3 regions of the Streptomyces sp. NPDC107454 genome follow, and region 1 is predicted to be linked to each of the others. Evidence: riboswitches for the same ligand, from Rfam matches in the RefSeq annotation. Region 1 holds a riboswitch; each other region holds the start of a gene.
The links. Region 1 has a riboswitch for S-adenosylmethionine ahead of ACZ69M_RS08965 (putative leader peptide). Riboswitches for the same ligand answer to the same signal wherever they lie in the genome.

Region 1 (7,497 bases):
AGCGCGCCCACGGTGACGGTGCCGGCGGCCGCCCTGTCGGAGGTGGTGGCCGCGTCGCTCTCGCCTCCGCAGGCGGCGAGTCCGGCGGCGAGGGCGGTGACGGCGGTGGAGGCGGTGAGGCCGCGGAGGAGTCTGCTGCGGAGGGTGAGGGTGCGCATGGCTGTCCTTGTCCGATGCTCTTGAGTGAACCGTGAGGTGGGGAAGGCGCGGTGGGGGAAGGCGTGATGGGTGAAGGGGTGGTGCTGGTGGGTGAAGGGCTGGTGAGGGCGGGAAGTTCAGAGGACCTTGCTCAGGAAGTCCCTGGTCCGCGCGTGCGTCGGGTGGTCCAACACCGCGGTGGGTGAGCCCTGTTCGACGACGCGGCCCTCGTCGAGGAAGACGATCCGGTCGGCCACCTCGCGGGCGAAGCCGATCTCGTGGGTCACGATGACGAGCGTGGTGCCGCTGGTGGCCAGGTCCTTGATGACGGCGAGTACCTCGCCGACCAGCTCGGGGTCGAGGGCGGAGGTCGGCTCGTCGAAGAGGATGACTCCGGGCCGCAGCGCGAGAGCACGGGCGATGGCGACCCGCTGCTGCTGGCCGCCCGACAACTGGCGTGGATAGGCGTCGGCCTTGTCGCCCAGGCCGACACGGTCGAGGAGGGTGCGCGCGAGCTCCCTGGCCCCGGGCCGCTTCAGCCGTCGGGTCGCTACGGGCGCGGCCGCCACGTTGTCCAGCACCGTCAGATGCGGGAACAGATTGAAGTTCTGGAAGACGAACCCGATCCGGCCACGCTGGGCCAGGATCGCCCGCTCGGTCAGCTCCTTGAGCCGCTCGCCGTGCCGGCGTACGCCGATGAGCTCGCCGTTCAGGCTGACATGGCCGATCTCGGGCTTCTCCAGGTGGTTGATCACCCTGAGGAGGGTGGACTTGCCGGAGCCGGACGGGCCGAGGATCACGGTGACCTCTCCGGGCCGTACCGTCAACTCCACTCCGTTCAGCACGCGTTGGGTTCCGTACCACTTGTGCACATCGCGTACCTCGACGGCGGCCGGTCGGACCTCGAGCGTCTCGCCGGTCATATCGCCGCCTCCTTGCGGACCCGGGCCCGCAGATCACGCAGACCGGTGCGGACCTTCTGCAACGGGGTCGGCGGGAGGGAGCGCAGCGCGCCCCGCGAGTAGTACCGCTCGACGTAGAACTGGACGACGGACACGACGCTCGTGAGGATCAGGTACCAGGCGGTGGCGACCAGCAGCAGCGGCACGATGTCGCCGGGGTAGGTGGAGCCCATGCTCTGCACCGAGCCGAAGAGGTCGAGCAGCGAGACATAGAAGACCAGCGAGGTGCCCTTGATCAGGCCGATCAGCTGGTTGACGTAGTTCGGGGTGATGGAGCGCAGCGCCTGCGGGAACACGATCCTCGTGAACTGGTAGCCCTTGGGCAGACCGAGTGCGGAGGCCGCCTCGTGCTGGCCCTGGTCGACGGAGAGGATGCCGCCGCGGACCACTTCCGCCGCGTACGCCGCCTCGTTGAGGCTCAGTCCGACGACCGCGACGACCATGTCGGTGGCGAGCCGGGACTCGTCGAAGGTGAGGAGGGCGGGGCCGAAGGGGACGCCGAGGCTCAGCGTCTTGTAGAGCGCGCTGAAGTTGTAGAGGAAGAGCAGGACGACGATGAGCGGCACCGAGCGGAACAGCCAGATGTAGACCCAGCTCACCGCGCGCAGCACGGGGCTCCTGGAGAGTCGGGCCAGGGCCAGCAGAATGCCGCCGATCAGGCCCAGCACAGCGCTGTAGAGCGTCACTTCGAGGGTGATGAGCAGGCCGTCGAGGATCGTGGGACGCAGGAACCAGTACCCGAACCGGTCCCACTGGAAGAAGGGGTTGGTCGCCAGCCCGTGGACGATCTGGGCGACCACGACGAGCACGATCGCCGAGGCGATCCAGCGGCCGGGGTGGCGCAGGGGCAGCACGCGCTGTGCCGCGGCCGGGCGGGGCTCCGTCGTGCTCAACGGCACGGCGGAGCCCAGGGATTCACTCATGGAGGGCTCCAACGAACGCGGACACACCGCCGCCGGCCCGTACGACGGCGGTGCGCGCGGGGACAGACGGATGTCAGGGGGTACGGAGGGAGGAGAGGCTCACCGACAGCGCGCCGGCAGGGCGGCGGGCGAGGGAGGTCGAGCCGTGCGGACGTTCAACGCCGCGGAAGGCGGAAGCGGTCAGCCCTGACAGAGACAGCGGGCGCCGCGGGAGCTACAACACAGTGCGGTGGCGGGGCAGCCGTGGCGCCGCGAAGCGGTCGTCCCGTCAGCTGCGTACATCGCGTTCACCGTCACCATTCCGCCCCGCTGGGCCTCGAACGCACCGGAATCGATCCGGTCCGATGCGGCGTAAGTTAGGCACGGCCCCCAACGAATGTCAACGCGCCCTGGCCGGAACGACCACGTGGTGAGACCGCGCATATGCCTTCTTGACGGCTCCGCGGACCGCACCGAGACTGGCGGGGACGGTCACGATTGTCAGCGCCCGTCGTGCGGGTTTCTCCCGTTCGACGCGGTTATCGGCCCCGGCCCGCTGACAGGCAACCCTTCCACCGCGACGGGGTGCCCCGGGTGACGACCGGGTCCCGCCGGTGCGGCGGGGCAAGCGTGGTCTCGCCTCTCGCGAGCCCCGGACACGGGAGCGATGGGAATGGCCAGGAGGAACACGAACGGTCTGACCAGGCGCCTGCACATCGACCTGCAACGGGTCTCCAGCGCGTACTAGTCCAGGCGGTCCGTCCAGCGCGTACTGGTCCACGCGGTCCGTCCAGCGCGTACTGGTCCACGCGGTCCGTCCGGTCAGGCACGTCCCGCGAACCGGACCGGCCCGTACGTCAGCGCAGTCACTCCGTTCCGCCACCGCCGCCCAACGGGTCGCGGGGGCTTCGACGTTGCCTGGAGAGTCATGCCCAAGACAGTCTCGCTCGCCGCCCCTCGCCCCCACCGCATCCGCAGCCGCATCGGCGTCGGCCTGGCCGGCGGTTTCTACCCGGCGCCGCACCGCTATCAGCTGTACCTGGCCGAGGGCTGTCCGCGCTCGCTGCGCATCTCGATCACCTTGGAGCTGCTCGGTCTGCACGACTCGGTCGCCGCCACGCTGCTGACGCTTCCCGCCGAGACACCGGAGGCGTTCGCCGCACTGCGCGGCGCGTACGAGGCCACCTGGCACCACTACGACGGTCCGCTCACCGCGCCCGCGCTGTGCGACCGTTGGAGCGGACGGATCGTGAGCAACCACACGCCGGACATCCTGCGTGACCTCGCCGGACTGCCGGTCTGTCAGGGCGACGCCCGCCTCCCCCGGCTGAACCCACCGGCCCTCGTCGCGGACATCGACGCCTTGCGCGAACTCCTCGACCGGGACGTCACCCCCGCCGCGCCGCCGCTTGCGCGCACGACGGCACTCCAGTCGCTGGACCGTCAACTCGCCTCGCACGTATGCGCGTTGGGCGACGAGCTGACGGCCGCGGACGTCGACCTCTGGGTGGCCCTGACCCAACTCCGCCCGACGGAGTCCCTCTCCCCCTATGGACGGCTCCGGGACTACGTACGTCGGCTCGACGCCCACCCGGCCTTCCACGGCAAGGTGCGCTGAGCGCGTACGCCGGGGTCGTTGGGGCCGCAGGGCCCGGGCCCCGGCGCCGCGTCGGCTCAGCCCTTGGCGCGGGTGAAGACGAGCGTGCCGGTGACGGTCGTCAGGCCGCGGATCATGCCCATCTGGTTCCAGCCCATGTCGAACTGGTCGCGGTCCACGGTGAACTCCGCGGTGAGCGTGACGGTGTCGGCGCTCGCCCCGGTCACCCGTCCGGTGACGGGCTGCGGCCGGCTGATGCCGCGCACGGTCAGCTGCCCGTTGATCTCCACGGTGTCGTCCTGACCGAGGACGGCGTCGCGGACGGCGAAGGTGATCGTGGGGTGGCGGTCGGCGTCGAAGAGGTCGGCGGAGCGGAGGTGCGTGTCCCGCTTGGCGTTCTTCGTGTCCAGGGACGCGACATCCAGGGTGATGGTGCCGCGGGCGGTCCCGTCGGGCTGGACCTCGCCCTCTCCGGCGACTCCGGTGAAGGTGCCCTTCACGGTGACCATGCCCCACATCGTCTTGTGCTTGATGGCGACGGTGGTACGGGCGGGGTCGAGCTGCCACAGGCCGGTTTCGACAGCGACGGTCATGAGAGTTCTCCAGACGGTTACGGGCAGTGCACAGGGGTGCGCGACGCACGGGGCGCGCGGCACACGGGGACTGTGGGGACCATGCAGTCATCCAAATTTGGATGACTCCACGCTAGCCCGTTCTTCAAATTTGGACAACCGGTAGACTGTGACACTATGGCCGACCCTTCCGCCCCCGCTGACCTGCCCGAACGCGAGCCGTCGGGCGACGGTGAGCTGTTGCCCGCCCCGCTGCGGGCCTGGATGCGTCTCCTGGCGGCGGCCGGGGCGATCGAGCAGCAGCTGCGCACCCGTGTCAAAGACGCCCTCGACGTCTCGCACGACGAGTTCCTGGTGCTGTGCCTGCTGGCCGACCAGCCCGGATCCAGCCTGCGGATGACCCGGATCGCGGAACTGCTGGGCCGCCCCAAGACGCGGCTGACCTATCAGGTGGCGTGTCTGCAGCACGCGGGACTGATCACACGGCGCTCGGCGTGCGGCGACCGGCGCGGTATCGAGGTGGCCCTCACGGACAAGGCGCGTCGGCTGCTGCGCGAGTCCACGGGCCCGCTGGCCGACGCCGTCTCGCAGGCCATCGCACAGACGGCCTGCGCACAGCGCTACGAGGCCCTGCACGACTTGCTGCCACCCTCGCCGTGTCCCGGTACGGACTCCGGGCGGGTCGAGGGTGGTGATGCGGCCCCCGAGGGGCCGGGGAAGTAGCCCCTCAGGGGATGAACCGGCGGATCAGAACCCGGGGAAGACGCGTCGCAGGTCGTCCAGGGTGAGGGTGTCGCCCTTGAGGGTCACCTCGGCCGGGGTGTGGGTGGCGGCGTGGCGGCCGGTGACGAGCCGCAGCCACCACTCGGCCGGTGCGCTCAGGACGGCGTCGGGCTCGGCCGGCTCGTCGGTGAGCGCGATCGTCTCGACCAGGTCGAGCCCGAACGCGCGCCGGGGAGCGGTGGTGTGGACCGCGAGCCGAACCTGCCGCCCGTCGAGAGCCTCGACCTTGCCGAGGAAGCCGATGAGCAGTCCGGCCTGGTCGAGGAGAGGCTCGACCGCGGCGGGCGCCAAAACCGCCGTACGGTCGAAGGCCACCTCGACGTCCCAGGTGTGGTGGGTGAACTCGCTGAGCCGCAGGCCCGCCACCGTCGCGACGTCCACGGGCGCGGGCAGGAAGCCGAGGTCGACCCGGAGTTCGGCACGGGCCCGCGGGTCGAGAGCCTCGTACCCGCGCACCAGCGCCTCGTTGGCGGTCACGAAGCTCTCGGCGCGCTCGACCGGGGACATCGCGTCCCAGCGCGCCCACACCGACTTGTTGAAGTCGCCGTCCCTGGGCCCGGTGCCGTTCAGCGCGCCCTCCAGGGAGGCAAGGCCGATCTCCGCGCCGCTGCCCAGGTGGCTGAGGACCTGGGACACGTCCCACTCCGACGCCCCGGACGGCCGGGTGAGGTCGGCGGTGGCGAGCCCGTGCACCACGGCGGTCAGGTAGTCGTGTCCGCCGCGCAGGGCGTCGATGGTCCGGTCGGCACGGTCGTTCATGTCTCAACTCCGTCGAAGTGGCAGCGGTTTGTGTCGGTACGGAGGGTTCAAGGGTTCACACCGCGGTCTGGAAGGACCGCTTGGAGAAGCCCATCATGAAACCCTCGACAGTGGTGCGCACCGCCCGGTCGGCACTCGGGGCGGCGCCCAGCGTGACGAACAGCGGAATGTAGTGGTCGACCGTCGGATGGGCGTACGGCATTCCGGGCGCCCTGGTCCGGAAGGCCGCGAGTTCGTCTACGTCGCCGCGGGCGAGCGCGTCGGCGACCCAGGTGTCGAAGTCCGAGGACCAGCCCGGCACTTCGCCCTTCGTCAGCATCTCGCGGGTGAGGAAGGGCAGCCCGTGCGTCATGAAGCCCGAGCCGATCACGAGGACGCCCTCTTCCCGCAACGGGCCGAGCCGGGCGCCGAGTTCCAGAAGCCGGCCGGGGTCGTGGGTGGGCAGGCTGAGCTGGAGCACCGGGATGTCGCCCAAGGGGTACATGGCCATCAGCGGCACCCAGGCTCCGTGATCGAGGCCGCGGGAGGGGTGCTGGTGCAGCGACTCGCCGTCCGGCATGGTCCCGGCCACGCGGTGCGCGAGGGCGGTCGCGTCGGGGGTGTCGTACGTCATCGTGTAGTACCGCGGATGGAAGCCACCGAAGTCGTAGACGAGCGGGGTGTGCGCCGCCGGGGCGGACAGGCACAGCGGTGCCGCCTCCCAGTGTGCGGAGACGATCAGGACGCTCTTCGGCTTCGGCAGGGACTGGGCCCACTCGAACAGTTCCCGCAGCCATGGTCCGTCGTCGAACAGCGGGGGCGCGCCGTGACTCAGGTACAGAGCGGGAAGCGGTCCGTCGGCGGGCGTCCACGCGCGCTGGGACCGGGCTCGCGGCAGCGCGTCGACCAGGAACCGGTCGTACGCTCCGGCGGGCACCTCGGGATCAAGGAGGGAGTTCATGCCGGTCCTTACGTGAGTGAGGGCGCCCCGGCCTGCGGGTTCAGGTTATTAACTTGAACATTCAAGTTTGACTGTAGGTCACCCCCTCGGAGACGTCAACCAAACGGCCGCGGACACAGGCGCCGGAGGTCCGAAGAAGAACGCCGTACGCGATCGGAACTAGTCCGATCTCCGTATGCGGGATCGGACGCTGGTCGGACGCGATGGCCGACGGGCTTCACTAGATTCGGCCGGAGTCCACGGTCAGGTGCAGCTCAGCGGTGGACCGTCCGGAGTTCGGGCTGCCCGCCGAAGGAGTCCACCGCGTGTCGCACCATCCCTCCGTTCCCTCGCCGCACGACCGGATCACCGGCCCCCACCCCGCCCTGCTCCTGCTGCGCGGGTACACCGACGGCGACGCGCGGACGATCGCCTCGGCCCTGGACACCCTGGACGATTCCGCCCTCCACGATACGTACACCTATCTCTGTGCCGTCATGGACGTCACCCTGCGCCTCACCCTGACCGCCCGGCCCGCGGCCCGTGATGTGGGCCGGGCCGCCGAACAGGCGGCCACGGCAGCTCCCCCGCACTACGAGTTCGCCTTCGGGCAGGCGGTCCGGGCCTGGACGGCGGGCGACACGCAGGCCCTGACCCGCGCCGCCGACGCGGACCTCCCGGGGGCCGTACATCTGCTGGCCGTGATGACCGTGGCCCTGGGCATCTCCGTCCTCGACCACGACGGCCTGAACGCCCTGCTCAACTGCCTCCCGGAAGACCCGCGCTGATCGCGACCACCGCCTGACCGGCGCCCCCGGTCGGCGCCACCCGAACCACACGGTCCGCCCCACGGCGACCGTCCGCT
Region 2 (7,497 bases), on a different contig from region 1:
GGCGCTCCTGGAGCTTCTCGCGGTCGTAGTCCGAGTCGGAGTTCTCGATCTCGGCACGGATCTGGTTGACCCGGCCCTGGACCTGGTCGGCAGAGCCGGAGCCGTCCACGATCGTGGTCTCGTCCTTGGTGATGACGACCTTGCGGGCACGGCCCAGCAGGTCCAGACCCGCGTTCTCCAGCTTGAGGCCGACCTCCTCGGAGATGACCTCGCCGCCCGTGAGGATGGCGATGTCGCCGAGCATGGCCTTGCGGCGGTCACCGAAGCCCGGAGCCTTGACGGCGACGGACTTGAAGGTGCCACGGATCTTGTTGACGACCAGGGTCGACAGGGCCTCGCCCTCGACGTCCTCGGCGATGATCAGCAGCGGCTTGCCGGACTGCATGACCTTCTCGAGGAGCGGCAGCAGGTCCTTGACGTTGCTGATCTTCGAGTTGGCGATCAGGATGTACGGGTCGTCGAGGACGGCCTCCATACGCTCCATGTCGGTGGCGAAGTACGCCGAGATGTAGCCCTTGTCGAAGCGCATACCCTCGGTGAGCTCAAGCTCCAGACCGAAGGTCTGGGACTCCTCGACGGTGATGACGCCTTCCTTGCCGACCTTGTCCATCGCCTCGGCGATGAGCTCGCCGATCTGGGTGTCGGCGGCGGAGATGGAGGCCGTGGAAGCGATCTGCTCCTTGGTCTCGACATCCTTGGCCTGCTCAAGGAGGGCACCGGAGACGGCCTCGACGGCCTTCTCGATACCGCGCTTGAGAGCCATCGGGTTGGCACCGGCGGCTACGTTGCGCAGGCCCTCGCGGACGAGCGCCTGGGCGAGAACGGTCGCCGTGGTCGTACCGTCACCGGCGACGTCGTCCGTCTTCTTGGCGACTTCCTTGACCAGCTCGGCGCCGATCTTCTCGTACGGGTCCTCGAGCTCGATCTCCTTGGCGATGGAAACACCATCGTTGGTGATCGTGGGGGCGCCCCACTTCTTCTCGAGGACGACGTTGCGGCCCTTGGGGCCAAGGGTGACCTTGACGGCGTCGGCGAGCTGGTTCATCCCGCGCTCGAGACCGCGCCGTGCCTCCTCGTCGAACGCGATGATCTTGGCCATGTGAAGTGGTCCTCCCGGACTGGGGTGGATTGCTCCGGACCGCGCTGGCGCCCGCGACGGACGGCCTGCCTGCCCCGTGGTTCCTTGCACCACCTGGCCTGCGGGCCTCACCGACCCGGTCCTTCGTTATCACTCTCACCTTCAGAGTGCTAACGCCAATGATTAGCACTCGCCCCTGCCGAGTGCAAGCGCCTTCCCTTGATCCGCAGGTGAGAAGGGGCGCGCAACCCGCGCGTCGCGCCGGTGCGCGAGCGGGCCCACGGCGGTGTCGAGCGGGTCCACGGCCGCGTGCGGGCAGGCCGAAGGGCTCGTACCCCAGGGGATACGAGCCCTTCGTCACGTCGAACAGTCAGTCGGCGCGTGCTTCAGCTGGTCGCGAGTCGGACCATGTCCGCCTGCGGCCCTTTCTGGCCCTGCGAGATCTCGAAATCGACCCGCTGACCCTCTTCCAGGGTGCGGTAGCCGTCCATCTGAATCGCGCTGTAGTGGACGAATACATCCGCACCACCGTCGACCGCGATGAAGCCGTACCCCTTCTCCGCGTTGAACCACTTGACGGTGCCCTGAGCCATGCCTAACTCCCCTATTACTGGCCCTTGCACAGGACCGCACTTCGCGGACCCGGGTCAGACCTCACCCCCCAACGGTTGGGGGTGTGCGCCGGAACGCGTCGACCGCGGCTGAATGTATCTGTCCAACTGCCGTCTGCAACAGGTCAATCGGACGAGAATTCCGGGCACGACCGATCGGGAATATGGGGAGAATTTGCGAAGATTCAGGGCAAGTCGGGCCCCATAAAAGCCATATAAGGCTCAAAAGCACGGGGCATTTTGGCTACTTCTTGCCGGACTTCGGGCGCGAACTCATATGCGCCCGGCATGCAAAGTGGAGCGGCTTCCCCAACTGTACCGCGCTCAACCATGCAGAATTGCCCCCTCCGCTTCTCTCACGGAGGGGGCAATTCGATGAACTCTCGGTAATTGGCATTACCAAGGGTAACTATCTCACCCTGGGTAACGGCTCGCGAGGCGGTCAGCCGCCGGCGACGGCGGGAATGATCGAGACGCCCGCGCCGTCCGGCGTCGCCGTCTCCAGACCCTGCTCGAAGCGGACGTCGTCGTCGTTCACATAGACGTTGACGAACCGGCGCAGCTTGCCCTGGTCGTCCAGGACGCGCGCGGCGATACCCGTGTGGTTCTTCTCCAGATCCGCGATGACCTCACCGAGGGTCCCACCCTCGGCCGTCACCTCGGCCTGACCACCGGTGTAGGTGCGCAGGATGGTGGGGATGCGGACGGAAACGCTCATTCTTGTGACCTCCGGTCGGGTAAGGGCTTTTGGGGGGCGCGGGGAACTGCGCGACCAGCCCCCACCGGCCCGCAGACGAACAACGACGCTTACGCGAGCCCAGCTTCCCGGAAGGACTCGAGGCTGGGGCGAATCGTCGCGGTGAGCCCCGTACCGGCCACCGCATCCAGCGTCTTCAGACCATCACCGGTGTTCAGCACGACGGTGGTCAGCGTCGGGTCCAGCAGCCCGCTCTCGATCAGCTTCTTCGTCACGCCCACCGTCACACCACCGGCGGTCTCCGCGAAGATGCCCTCCGTCCGCGCGAGCAGCTTGATCGCGTCGACGACCTGCTCGTCGTTCACGTCCTCCACGGCCCCGCCCGTGCGCCGCGCGATGTCCAGCACGTACGGCCCGTCGGCCGGGTTGCCGATGGCGAGCGACTTGGCGATGGTGTTCGGCTTCTGGGGCCGTACGACGTCGTGGCCCGCCTTGTAGGCGACGGACACCGGCGAGCACCCCTCGGCCTGGGCACCGAAGATCTTGTACGGCTTGTCCTCGACCAGTCCGAGCTTGATCAGCTCCTGAAGACCCTTGTCGATCTTCGTGAGCTGGGAGCCGGAGGCGATGGGGATCACCAGCTGGTCGGGGAGCTGCCACCCCAGCTGCTCACAGATCTCGTACGCCAGGGTCTTGGAGCCCTCCGCGTAGTACGGCCGCAGGTTGACGTTGACGAATCCCCAGCCCTCGCCGGCCGGGTCGCCGATCAGCTCGGAGCAGAAGCGGTTCACGTCGTCGTAGTTGCCCTCGATGCCGACGAGCTCGCCGCCGTAGATCGCGGCCATGACGATCTTGCCCTGCTCCAGGTCGTGCGGGATGAACACGCAGGAGCGGAAGCCGGCGCGGGCGGCGGCGGCACCGACGGCGCCGGCGAGGTTGCCCGTGGAAGAGCAGGAGAGAGTGGTGAAGTCGAACGCGCGGGCGGCCTCGATGGCCTGGGCGACGACGCGGTCCTTGAAGGAGTGCGTCGGGTTGCCGGAGTCGTCCTTGACGAAGAGCTTGCCGGCCTCGACGCCCAGCTCGCGGGCGAGGTTGTCGGCCTTGACGAGCTTGGTCCAGCCGGGGTTGATGTTCGGCTTGTCGGCGACGTCGGCCGGGACGGGCAGCAGCGGCGCGTAGCGCCAGATGTTCGCGGGGCCCGCTTCGATGCGCGCCCGGAGTTCTTCGGTTTCGTAGGCCGAGAAGTCGTACGCGATCTCCAGCGGGCCGAAACACTCCTCGCAGGCGAACACCGGGCCGAGCGGCACGCGGTGACCGCACTCGCGGCAGGAAAGCGCGGCGGCGGGTCCGAGATCCACACCGACTACGGTGGTGGTGTCGCCCGCGACAGGGTTCGTGGTGCTTGCAACAGTCGAATCTGCAACAGTCTGCGCAGCCATGGAGGCGAGGCCCTTTCTCCTCATCTTCCTCACAGCGCACTTCGCCGTGAGACGGATTTGGCACCTTCCCGAGCCGGGAGCCTCGCCACATCAATGTGACTGGACCAGCTGGAGGGTTGCCGGGGCTTCATCGGGCCGTATCCCTCTGCCCCTCTGGATGAGCGGTATTCGGTTGTGTCGTGCGGTGGTGCGTGTGGAGCGATGGTCCGCAGATGATCTACGACATGCGATGGTCATCCGCGTTGTTCAAGACTGTAACCGAAGGCCAGGACAGTTGAGATAGTCGTCCGAACCGCGAGATGGATCACACCGTGAGACACCGGGTGATCAGACAGTGAGGAGCCGCAGACCGTGCTGAAGGAAACTGAGCGCTGGCTGAGCAATCGCTCCTGGTCCGTGGCCGATCGCCCGCTCCACAGACTCATGTCCGCCAAACGGGCCACGGGCTCCTCGGTGAGCGTCGTCCTGCCCGCGCTGAACGAGGAGGAGACGGTCGGCGAGATCGTCGCCGTCATCCGCCACGACCTGATGCAGCAGGTGCCCCTCGTCGACGAGATCGTCGTCGTCGACTCGGGCTCGACCGACCGCACCTCGCAGGTGGCCGCCGCGGCGGGCGCGCGCGTGGTGCACCGGGACGAGATCCTGCCGCGCATCCCGGCCGTGCCCGGCAAGGGCGAGGTGCTGTGGCGTTCCCTCCTCGTGACGAGCGGCGACATCATCTGTTTCATCGACGCGGACCTGAGGGAGTTCTCCTCGGACTTCGTCTCCGGGATCGTGGGGCCGCTGCTCACCGAGCCCGGTGTGGACCTCGTCAAGGCGATGTACGACCGTCCGCTCGGCGGCGCGGCGGGGCAGGGCGGCCGGGTCACCGAACTCATGGCCCGCCCCCTCCTCAACATGCACTGGCCGCAGCTGGCCGGCTTCGTGCAGCCGCTCGGCGGGGAGTACGCGGCCCGCCGCTCGCTGCTCGAACAGCTCCCGTTCCCCGTCGGGTACGGGATCGAGCTCGGCATGCTGGTCGACGCTCTGCACCTGGTGGGCCTTGACGCGCTCGCCCAGGTCGACGTGGGCGTGCGCAAGCACCGCCACCAGGACGGGCAGGCGCTGGGCCGGATGTCCGCCGCGATCTACCGCACGGCCCAGCTCCGGCTGGCCCGCGGCCACCTGATCCGCCCGGCCCTCACCCAGTTCGAACGGGGCGGGGACGGTTTCGAGCCGCGCACGTACTCGGTGGACACGGAGGAACGTCCGCCGATGGTCGAAATCTCCGAATACCAGAAACGAAGGGCGGCGTAGAAGCGCCCCGTCAGGGGCGCGGGGCTGCGCGACAAGCCCCCACCGGCCCGCGGACGGCATACGGCTGAAGGGAACGTTTGAGCGTTTCCACCCGGGGCTAAGTTTCGAGGCATGGCTTCAACGCAAGGCGCCCACGACATCCTCGTCGCCTCCAACCGCGGCCCGGTCACCTACGAGGTCCAGGAGGACGGCTCGCTGCGCGCCAGGCGCGGTGGCGGCGGGCTGGTCTCGGGCCTCTCCGCGATCAGTCCGGACGCGGGGGCCCTGTGGGTGTGCTCGGCGCTCGGCGACGGCGACCGCGAGGCGGTCCGGCGCGGGGTCGCCGAGGACGGCGTACGGATGCTGGACATCGACGCCGACGTGCACGCGGACGCGTACAACGGCATCGCGAACTCCGTGCTCTGGTTCGTCCACCACATGCTGTACCAGACCCCGCTGGAGCCGGTCTTCGACGCGGAGTTCCGGCGCCAGTGGGCGTCGTACGAGGCGTACAACCGCGCGTTCGCCGAAGCGCTGGCCGCGGAGGCCGCGCGGGGCGCGGTGGTGATCGTCCAGGACTACCACCTGACCCTCGTCCCCGGGATGCTCCGCGAGCTCCGCCCCGACCTGCGGATCGGCCACTTCTCGCACACCCCCTGGGCGCCGGTCGACTACTTCCGGATGCTGCCCGACGACATCGCCGAACAGGTGCTGCGCGGCATGCTCGGCGCGGACCGGCTGGGCTTTCTCACCCAGCGCTGGGCGGACGCGTTCACCGCCTGCTGCGACGCGCTCGTCGGCGGGCTCGGCGACACCCGGATCGGCGTGCACGGGCTCGGCGCGGACGCGGACTTCCTGCGCAGGCGCTCGCACGAGGCGGACGTCGCCGACCGTATGGCCGCGCTGCGCGAGCAGATCGGCGAGGGCCGCAGAACGATCGTGCGGGTCGACCGGACCGAGCTGTCGAAGAACATCGTGCGGGGCCTGCTGGCGTACCGGCAGCTGCTGGAGGACCACCCGGAGTGGCGCGAGCGCGTCGTCCACGTGGCCTTCGCCTACCCCTCCCGTCAGGACCTGGCCGTCTACCGCGACTACACGGCCGAGGTCCAGAGGGTGGCGGCCGAGATCAACTCCCAGTACGGGACCCCGGGTTGGACCCCGGTCGTCCTCCACGTCAAGGACGACTTCGCCCGCTCCCTGGCCGCCTACCGGCTCGCCGACGTCGCCCTCGTCAACCCCATCCGCGACGGCATGAACCTCGTCGCCAAGGAGGTGCCGGTCGTCTCCGACGAGGGGTGCGTGCTGGTGCTCTCCCGGGAGGCGGGGGCGTACGAGGAGCTGGGCGAGGACGCGGTGGTGGTGAACCCCTACGACGTGGTCAGCACCGCGCGGGCGCTGGACGCGGCGCTGACCATGCCGGCGGGGGAACGGGCGGAACGTACGAAGCGGTTGGCTGCCGCCGGGACGGCGTTGCCTCCGGCGCAGTGGTTTCTCGACCAGTTGCGGGAGTTGGAGGGCTGAGTCGGGAGTTCGCCGGCTGCGGGTGCGGGGGCCGGTCGCGCAGTTCCTCGCGCCCCTACGGGGCGCTAGTGCGCCGCCAGTGCTTTCAGCAGGTGTACGACTCCCGCGGGGCCGTCGACGACGAGATCCGCTCGTTCGGCCAGTTCGGTGACTTCCGCGCTGCCGCTGCACACCAGCAGGCCCGGGACGCCGTCCGAGCGGAGTTTGTCGACGGCGGCGAAGGCGGGGAGGTCGCCCAGGTCGTCGCCGGCGTACATGACGGCCTCGGCGTGGACCTCGCGGACGTACTCCAGGAGGGCGACGCCCTTGTCCATGCCCGGGGGACGGAGTTCGAGGACCATCCGACCGGGTTCGACGATCAGGCCGTGGCGGGTGGCGAGGTCGGTGAGGGGTTCGCGCAGTGCCTCGAACGCGGCCCGGGGGTCCTCGGCGCGGCGGGTGTGGACGGCGACCGCGCGGCCCTTCTCCTCGATCCAGGTGCCGTGCCAGGCGCCGATCCCGTCGAGGACCCCGGGCAGCTCGGCGCGGACGGCGGCGACACCGGGGTGCGGGGCGGGGGCGTTGACGGTGCCGGTGCGGGCGTCCCAGCGTTCGGCGCCGTAGTGGCCGAGGACGACGAGGTGGTCGAGGCCCGGGACACCCGCGAAGCCGCCGTGGCGGACCGCCACGCCGGCCGGGCGGCCGGTGACGACGGCGACGGAGGCGACCTTCGGGGCGAGGGCCGCGAGGGCGGGGACCGCGTCGGGGTGGGCGCGGGCCTGCTCCGGGTCGGCGACGATGGGGGCGAGTGTTCCGTCGAAGTCGAGCGCGATGACGGCCCGGTCGGGCCGGGTGAGGATGGCGTCGAGGCCGTCGCGTCCGGCGGGGGTCACGGGT
Region 3 (7,497 bases), on a different contig from region 1:
ACCCGCCGAAGCCGTCCGACACGATCTGTACGACCCGTCGGCGCACCCCGTCGGGCAGCGGACGGTCGAGCACCTCAGCGGCGCCGTCGTCCGGCTCCCCGCCTGTGGTCTCCACCATCCGTCACCCCAATGTCTGTGCGGGGCCCGCTCCCTCAGGAGCCGGCGCCCGGCCTGTCCACCAGTTCCACCTGGTCCACCGCGTTGCACCACCGGCAGCGCACCGACTCGATGGTCTCACTGACCACCTTGCGCTCCTCGACGTTCGGCTCACCGGCCAGGTCGAGGTGCACATACTCGACGACCTTGGACGAGCGGGTCACGTCGAATCGCGTGAGGTTGCCGCAGAGTGTGCAGCGCCAGCGAGTCTCGGCGGTCGGGAGGGGAACCGTCATGTGGCAGTCGCTTTCCTTCTAGTGTCCGTCCAACGCCGGTCTCCGGCGCGTGTGGCTCGTTACCCTACGGCCTGGCGGGTACTCGACGCTCGGCCGTCCACGGCGGCGAGGCACTCTGCGCGCATCGGTCCGGTTACGTCATGCTCTGTCCCATGATCAGCACCTGGGGTACGGCGGTCGGCAGGACGATGCGCGGTCAGTCCGCGCCGGTGACGTACGGGCTGATCTTCCTGTGCTGCCTGATCTTCCTGATCGGTCCCGCCTCGGGACTCAATCCGTCGTTCGGCACCGGGGACGCGCTGGTGGTCGCCCAGCGGGCGTACTTCCGGCGCTGGGGCGTGATCCCCGCCGAGCTCTTCGACGGGACCCCGAGCGCCTGGCTCACCCCGGCCACGGCCCTGTTCATCCACGGCAGCTGGCTCCACCTTCTGGGCAACATGCTCTTCTTCTACGTCTTCGGAGCGATGACCGAGGAACGCATGGGCCACGTCCAGTTCGTCGTCTTCTACGTGGTCTGCGGCTACCTCGCTCTGCTGGGTTACGCGATCGCCAACTCCGGCTCCGAGCAGACCCTGGTCGGCGCCTCGGGGGCGATCTCCGCGGTCCTCGGAGCGTTCCTGTACCTGTTCCCCAGGGCCCGGGTGACCAGTCTCTTCCCGTTCCTCTTCTTCTTGCCGCTGCGCTTCCCCGCCTGGGTCGTGCTGCCCTTCTGGGTGACCCTGCAATGGCTGGCGGCGGGGCGCAGCCCCTCGGGCCCCGGGGTCGCCTATCTGGCCCACCTGGTGGGCTTCTCGCTGGGGTTCGTCTACGCGTGGGTGCGGTTCGGGCGGCCGACTAGAGTGAAAACCCCAGCAGCAGCACCCGAGGGAGAAAACCAGCCGTGATCACCGCGATCGTGCTCATCAAGACCAGCGTGGACCGGATCCCCGAGATCGCCGAGTCGATCGCCGCGCTGGACAGTGTCAGCGAGGTCTTCTCCGTCACCGGTACGTACGACCTGATCGCCATGGTCCGGGTGAAGGCCCACGACGACCTGGCGGACGTCATCCCCGGCAAGATCAGCAAGATCCCCGGCGTCGAGGGGACGGACACCCACGTCGCGTTCCGCACGTACTCCCAGCACGACCTGGAAGCGGCGTTCGCCATCGGCCTCGACAGCTAAGGACTGTCCCGTAATCCCCGGTGGGCGCACGACGACAGCTACGGCACCTCGCCGCGTTGTCGGATCGCCCGAATACACCCAGTATGAGGACGACCCTCCGCCTTGCGATGCACCGCATCTGACGCCGCGCGCTGATCCACCGGGGATTACGGGACAGCCCTTAGGCACAGCCGCGCGGCCTTTCGGGGATGTGGGGGCGGAGCCCCCACGAACCCCCGGCCGGCCTCAGACCGCCGGGACGCAGCGGCCGTCCTCCGTGCGGTAGTTCCACTTCGCCCCGTCCCGCACCAGTTCCCGCACCGCGCGCACGAACCGCTCCACGTGCTCGTCGGGCGTACCGGCCCCGAAGCTGACGCGGATCGCGTTGAGGGACTTCTCCCCGGGCGCCGCCTCGGGCGCTCCGCACTCCCCCTGCGTCTGCGGATCGCTGCCGAGCAGCGTCCGCACCAGCGGGTGGGCGCAGAACAGACCGTCCCGCACCCCGATCCCGTACTCGGCGGACAGCGCGGCCGCGAAGTGCGAGCTGTTCCAGCCCTCGACGACGAACGAGAGGACGCCGACGCGCGGGGCGTCGTCGCCGAAGAGCGACAGGACGCGGACCTCGGGCACCTCGGCCAGACCGGCGCGGACGGCCCCGATCAGCTGCTCCTCGCGGGCGACGAGCGTGTCGAAACCGGCCTCGGTCAGCGCCTTGCAGGCGGAGGCGATGGAGTAGGCGCCGATCACGTTCGGCGAACCGGCCTCGTGCCGGGCCGCGCTCTCGTGCCACTCCACGTCCACGCCGCCGTCCACCCGCCGCGTGACCTTGCGGCTGGCGCCGCCGCCCGCCAGGTACGGCTCGGCCTCGCGCAGCCAGTCGGCGCGGCCCGCGAGCACGCCGGAGCCGAACGGCGCGTACAGCTTGTGCCCGGAGAAGGCGACCCAGTCGACGTCGAGGTCCCGCACGGACACCGGGTGGTGCGGGGCGAGCTGGGCGGCGTCCAGGACGATCCGGGCATCGTGCGCGTGCGCGGCGGCGGCCAGCTCGCGCACCGGCCACAGCTCGCCGGTGACGTTCGAGGCGCCGGTGACGCAGACCAGGGCCGGGCCGTGGGGGTCGCGGGCGGCGAGGGCCCGTTCCAGGGCCGTGACGGCCTCCTGCGGGGTGCGGGGCGCGTTGAGGTAGGTGACCCGGGCGTCCTTCCACGGCAGCAGTGAGGCGTGGTGTTCCGTCTCGAAGACGAACACCTGGCAGTCGGCCGGAAGGGTGGCGGCGAGCAGATTGAGGGAGTCGGTGGTGGAGCGGGTGAAGACGACCTGGTCGTCGCCCCGGCAGTCGAGGAACTCCGCGACGGTCCTGCGGGCGTTCTCGAAGAGGTCGGTGGACAGCTGGGAGAGGTACCCGGCGCCGCGGTGCACGCTGCCGTAGTACGGGGCGTACGCGGCGACGTCGTCCCACACCCGCTGGAGGGCGGGGGCGCTGGCGGCGTAGTCGAGCGCGGCGTAGGTGACCTCACCGCCGGTCACGAGCGGGACGGTGACATCTCGGCCCAGAACAGGCAGAGGGGCACAAACGGTCTGGTCGGCGGCAGCGGTGGAGACAGACATGGCGAGCTCCTGTGAGAGGCAGGCGGAATCGCTGCGCGGGCCGGGCGCACATGGGTACGGGTGTGCGACTGCACGGCTCGGCGCAGGGAGGAAAGGCAAAAGGGTGTGCGGAGGCGGGGCTCTACGCCCTATCGCATTCGCTTGCTCACAGAAGGCTCCCTCGAACGACCAGGACCCCTGGGCTGTATCCACTCAGAAGAGGGCGAGGGGTCCGCGCTTGCCGTAGACCTCGCTGCCTACGGCCTGGTCTTCACCCGGGGCACCCCGCCACGGACGGAGGGTTGCCGGACAGCCGGCCGGGGCCTGATGGCTGTCGCTCATGACCTGATATCGCATCCTGCCACAAGATCTTCCGCTCGCAACCCGGCGTCCGTATGCCGGGACGCCGGGTGGGGGCCCCAAAAGATCGCGCAGTTCCCCGCGCCCTTGAAGGGGCGCGGGGAACTGCGCGGGCACCCCCCACCGGCCCGCGGACTACGACTGGCTCGCGGCCACCCAGCGTTCCAGCGTGCGCTTCGCCGCCCCCGAGTCGATCGCCTGCGCCGCCTTCGCCATGCCGGCGCGGAGCTGGTCCGCGAGCGGCGCGTCGGTCGGGGACAGGGCGACCAGGGCCGCCGCGGAGTTCAGCAGCACAGCGTCCCGTACGGGCCCCGTCTCGCCGCCCAGCAGGCGACGGGCGACGTCCGCGTTGTAGGACGCGTCGGCGCCGCGCAGGGCCTCCACGGGGACGAGTTCGAGGCCGACGTCACGCGGGTCGAAGCGCTCCTCGGTGACCTTGCCGCCGCGGACGATCCAGACCCGCGACGTCGCGGTGGTGGTCAGCTCGTCCAGGCCGTCGTCGCCGCGGAAGACGAGCGAGGAGTTGCCGCGCTCGGCGAACACGCCGGCCACGATCGGCGCCATGCGCAGGTCCGCGACTCCGACGGCCTGTGCCTTCACCCGCGCCGGGTTCGTCAGCGGACCCAGCACGTTGAACGTGGTCCGGATCCCCAACTGACCGCGTGCCGCCGCGACATGACGCAGCGCCGGGTGGAACTTCACCGCGAAGCAGAAGGTGATCCCGGCCTCCTCCGCGACCTCGGCCACCCGCTTCGTCGTCAGGTCCAGATTGACGCCGAGCTTCTCCAGGACGTCCGAGGCACCGGACGCGGAGGACGCGGCCCGGTTGCCGTGCTTGACGACCTTGGCGCCGGTCCCGGCCACGACGATCGACGACATCGTGGAGATGTTCACCGTCTTCGCGCCGTCACCGCCCGTACCGACGATGTCGACGGTGTCCCCCGGCACCTCGATCACATTGGCGTGCTCGTACATCGTCCGGACGAGACCGGAGATCTCCTCGACCGTCTCGCCCTTGGCCCGCAGCGCCACCGCGAACCCGGCGATCTGCGCGTCCGTCGCCTCGCCGCTCATGATCCGGTCCATCGCCCAGGCCGTGTCGTCCGCGCTCTGGTCGCGGCCCTCGAGCAGGCCGTTCAGCACCACGGGCCAGGAACGGCCCGCCGCGGTGTTGCCTCCAGCGGGGTTCACAGCGCTCATAAGCCGCTCCTGGGTCCGTCGTCCCGGCAAAGGGACGTCTTGTGTAGATGGGAACACCCTATCCAGGCCCGGAGACGGCAAAGAGCCCCCGTCCAGGCAATGGACGGAGGCTCTCGCCGTGGCGATCAGTGAAGACCGGTCAACCGGTCGGAGGATCAGTGGTGGCCGTGGCCGCTCGTGATCTCCTTGTACTCCTCGACCGTGGGCTTGGGGATCTGGCTGTCCTCCCCGTAGAAGCCCTCGCTGAGCTTGGAGCGCAGCCTCTCCGAGCCCTTCACCTTGCGCTCGACACCGTTCTCGTCGACCGTCGCGCCGATCTCGGCGGGCTGGTACTGCTCGTGAGCGGTGAGCGTGTGCAGGGCCTCCTGGCTGAGCGGCTCGTGCACCTCGATGAACTCACCGTGCGGCAGGCGCTTGATGATGCCCGACTCGCGGCCGTGCAGCACCTTGTCCTTGTCGCGGCGCTGGAGGCCGAGGCAGACCCGCTTGGTGATGATGAACACGATCACCGGCACGACGAAGAAGCCGACGCGCACGAACCAGGTGATCGAGTTGATCGACAGGTGGAAGTGCGTGGCCCAGATGTCGTTGCCACCACCGACGAGCAGGACGAAGTACCAGCTGATCCAGGCGGCACCGAACGCGGTCCGGGTCGGGACGTTGCGCGGGCGGTCCAGGATGTGGTGCTCACGCTTGTCGCCGGTGACCCAGGACTCGATGAACGGGTAGACCGCGATCGCGACCAGGACCAGCGGGAAGATCACCAGCGGGATGAACACGCCCAGCACGAGCGTGTGACCCCAGAGGTTGATCTCCCAGCCCGGCATGACACGGATCAGACCCTCGGAGAAGCCCATGTACCAGTCGGGCTGGGCGCCCGTGGACACCATGTCCGGACGGTAGGGGCCCATGGACCAGATCGGGTTGATCGAGGCGATCGCCGCGATGGCCGCGATGACACCGAAGACCAGGAAGAAGAAGCCTCCGGCCTTGGCCATGTAGACCGGCAGCAGCGGCATGCCGACGACGTTGTTGTTCGTCTTTCCGGGGCCCGCGAACTGTGTGTGCTTGTGGTAGAAGACCAGGATCAGGTGGCCGACCACCAGGCCGAGCATGATGCCCGGCAGCAGCAGGATGTGGACCGAGTAGAACCGCGCGACGAAGTCGCCGCCCGGGAACTGGCCGCCGAAGAGGAAGAACGCCAGGTACGTGCCGACGACCGGCACGGACAGGACCGCGCCCTCCATGAAGCGGACACCGGTGCCGGAGAGCAGGTCGTCCGGGAGCGAGTAACCGGTGAAGCCGGTGAACATGCCCAGGACGAACAGCAGGAAGCCGAACAGCCAGTTGACCTCACGCGGCTTGCGGAACGCACCCGTGAAGAACACGCGCATCATGTGCACGAACATGCCGGCGAGGAAGACCAGCGCCGCCCAGTGGTGGATCTGCCGGACCAGCAGACCACCGCGCACCTCGAACGAGATGTGCATGGTCGAGTTGAACGCCTCGGACATCAGCTGTCCCTGCAGGGGGACGTAGCTGCCGTGGTACGTGACCTCGTTCATCGACGGGTGGAAGAACAGCGTCAGGTACACACCCGTGAGGATGATGATGATGAAGCTGTAGAGGCAGATCTCACCCAGCATGAACGACCAGTGGTCGGGGAAGATCTTGCGCATGTTGGACTTGGCCAGGGAGTAGATCCCGAGCCGTCCATCGGCCCAGTCGGCGACTTTCTCGCCGGCCGGAGCCTTCTCGCGCGAGGGGCGCGAGTCGGAAGTGGTGGTAGTGCTCATCCGCGCTCCCAGAAGGCAGGACCGACGGGCTCTTCGAAGTCGCCGAGCGCTTCGAGGTAGCCCTGTTCGTTCACACCGATGCGCAGCTGCGGCAGGGCGTGACCGGCCGGGCCGAAGATCACTCGGGCACCGTCGGAGAGGTCGAAGGTGGACTGGTGGCAGGGGCAGAGCACGTGGTGCGTCTGCTGCTCGTACAGGGAGATCGGGCAACCGACGTGGGTGCAGATCTTCGAGTACGCCACGATGCCCTCGTGCGACCAGGCGAGCTCGCGCTTGTCCTTGATGTTCTCCGGCTGGAGCCGGACGATCATCAGGGCCGCCTTGGCGATCTGGAGCTGGAAGTCCTCGTCGTGCTCCTCCAGGCCCTCGGGCTTGGCGAAGGTGAGCGAGCCGACGGCGACGTCGGAGGCGCGCAGCGGCTCGTTCGTGTTCATGTTGACGAGCAGCTTGCCCTTGGACCAGAGCGTGTGGCGCAGCTTGGTGCCGGGCAGCGGACCCAGGTCGCGCAGCAGCATGACGCCGGAGAGCGGGAACAGGGCCAGCGCGCCGAACATCGTGTTGCGGATCAGCTTGCGGCGGCCGAGCGCGGACTCCTTGGCGCCCTGCTTGAAGTCGGCCAGGACCTTGGCCTTGACCTCGGGCTCCGCCTCGATCGGGTGACGCTGGTCGGCGATCTCCACGTCGGACATCAGGGTGCGGGCCCAGTGGACCGCGCCCGCGCCGATCGAGAACAGCGCCACACCGAGGGTCATCCCCAGCGCGAAGTTCAGCGCGCTGATGTGCCCGAGCGGGAAGACGAAGATCGACTGGTCCCTCGGGATCGCCACGTACGAGGCGATGAAGCCGACGGTGGCCAGCATCGACAACGTGAACAGCATGGCGACGACGCGCTCGGACCGCTTGGCGGCCCGCTCGTCGATGTCCTGGATGCGGGGCTCGTGGGGCGGCAGGCCCGGGTCCGCGAACGGGTTGGTCTCGTCCGCGAGGGCTACCGCGCCGTGACCGTGCTCGTCGACCTGCT

Region 2: linked by a shared signal. The riboswitch ahead of thrC (threonine synthase) and the one ahead of ACZ69M_RS08965 (putative leader peptide) in region 1 are both predicted to bind S-adenosylmethionine.
Region 3: linked by a shared signal. The riboswitch ahead of ACZ69M_RS46780 (aminotransferase class V-fold PLP-dependent enzyme) and the one ahead of ACZ69M_RS08965 (putative leader peptide) in region 1 are both predicted to bind S-adenosylmethionine.

The regions. Positions count from the first base shown of each region.
Region 1 is NZ_JBVJPA010000003.1:292,152-299,648, forward strand. Features, by position in the region: gene ACZ69M_RS08950 (ABC transporter substrate-binding protein) at 1-158, opposite strand, end outside; gene ACZ69M_RS08955 (amino acid ABC transporter ATP-binding protein) at 276-1,061, opposite strand; gene ACZ69M_RS08960 (amino acid ABC transporter permease) at 1,058-2,023, opposite strand; SAM riboswitch class IV at 2,493-2,639, shown strand; gene ACZ69M_RS08965 (putative leader peptide) at 2,676-2,750, shown strand; gene ACZ69M_RS08970 (glutathione S-transferase C-terminal domain-containing protein) at 2,931-3,620, shown strand; gene ACZ69M_RS08975 (YceI family protein) at 3,677-4,192, opposite strand; gene ACZ69M_RS08980 (MarR family winged helix-turn-helix transcriptional regulator) at 4,349-4,894, shown strand; gene ACZ69M_RS08985 (maleylpyruvate isomerase family mycothiol-dependent enzyme) at 4,919-5,713, opposite strand; gene ACZ69M_RS08990 (dioxygenase family protein) at 5,769-6,653, opposite strand; gene ACZ69M_RS08995 (hypothetical protein) at 6,959-7,420, shown strand; gene ACZ69M_RS09000 (MerR family transcriptional regulator) at 7,497-7,497, opposite strand, start outside.
Region 2 is NZ_JBVJPA010000013.1:226,651-234,147, forward strand. Features, by position in the region: gene groL (chaperonin GroEL) at 1-1,099, opposite strand, end outside; gene ACZ69M_RS32055 (cold-shock protein) at 1,465-1,671, opposite strand; gene ACZ69M_RS32060 (MoaD/ThiS family protein) at 2,132-2,407, opposite strand; gene thrC (threonine synthase) at 2,497-3,825, opposite strand; SAM riboswitch class I at 3,843-3,989, opposite strand; gene ACZ69M_RS32070 (glucosyl-3-phosphoglycerate synthase) at 4,177-5,121, shown strand; gene ACZ69M_RS32075 (alpha,alpha-trehalose-phosphate synthase (UDP-forming)) at 5,233-6,621, shown strand; gene otsB (trehalose-phosphatase) at 6,687-7,497, opposite strand, start outside.
Region 3 is NZ_JBVJPA010000028.1:90,068-97,564, forward strand. Features, by position in the region: gene ACZ69M_RS46760 (NYN domain-containing protein) at 1-118, opposite strand, end outside; gene ACZ69M_RS46765 (hypothetical protein) at 153-392, opposite strand; gene ACZ69M_RS46770 (rhomboid family intramembrane serine protease) at 545-1,276, shown strand; gene ACZ69M_RS46775 (Lrp/AsnC family transcriptional regulator) at 1,273-1,554, shown strand; gene ACZ69M_RS46780 (aminotransferase class V-fold PLP-dependent enzyme) at 1,780-3,141, opposite strand; SAM riboswitch class IV at 3,350-3,466, opposite strand; gene trpD (anthranilate phosphoribosyltransferase) at 3,616-4,680, opposite strand; gene qcrB (cytochrome bc1 complex cytochrome b subunit) at 4,836-6,476, opposite strand; gene qcrA (cytochrome bc1 complex Rieske iron-sulfur subunit) at 6,473-7,497, opposite strand, start outside.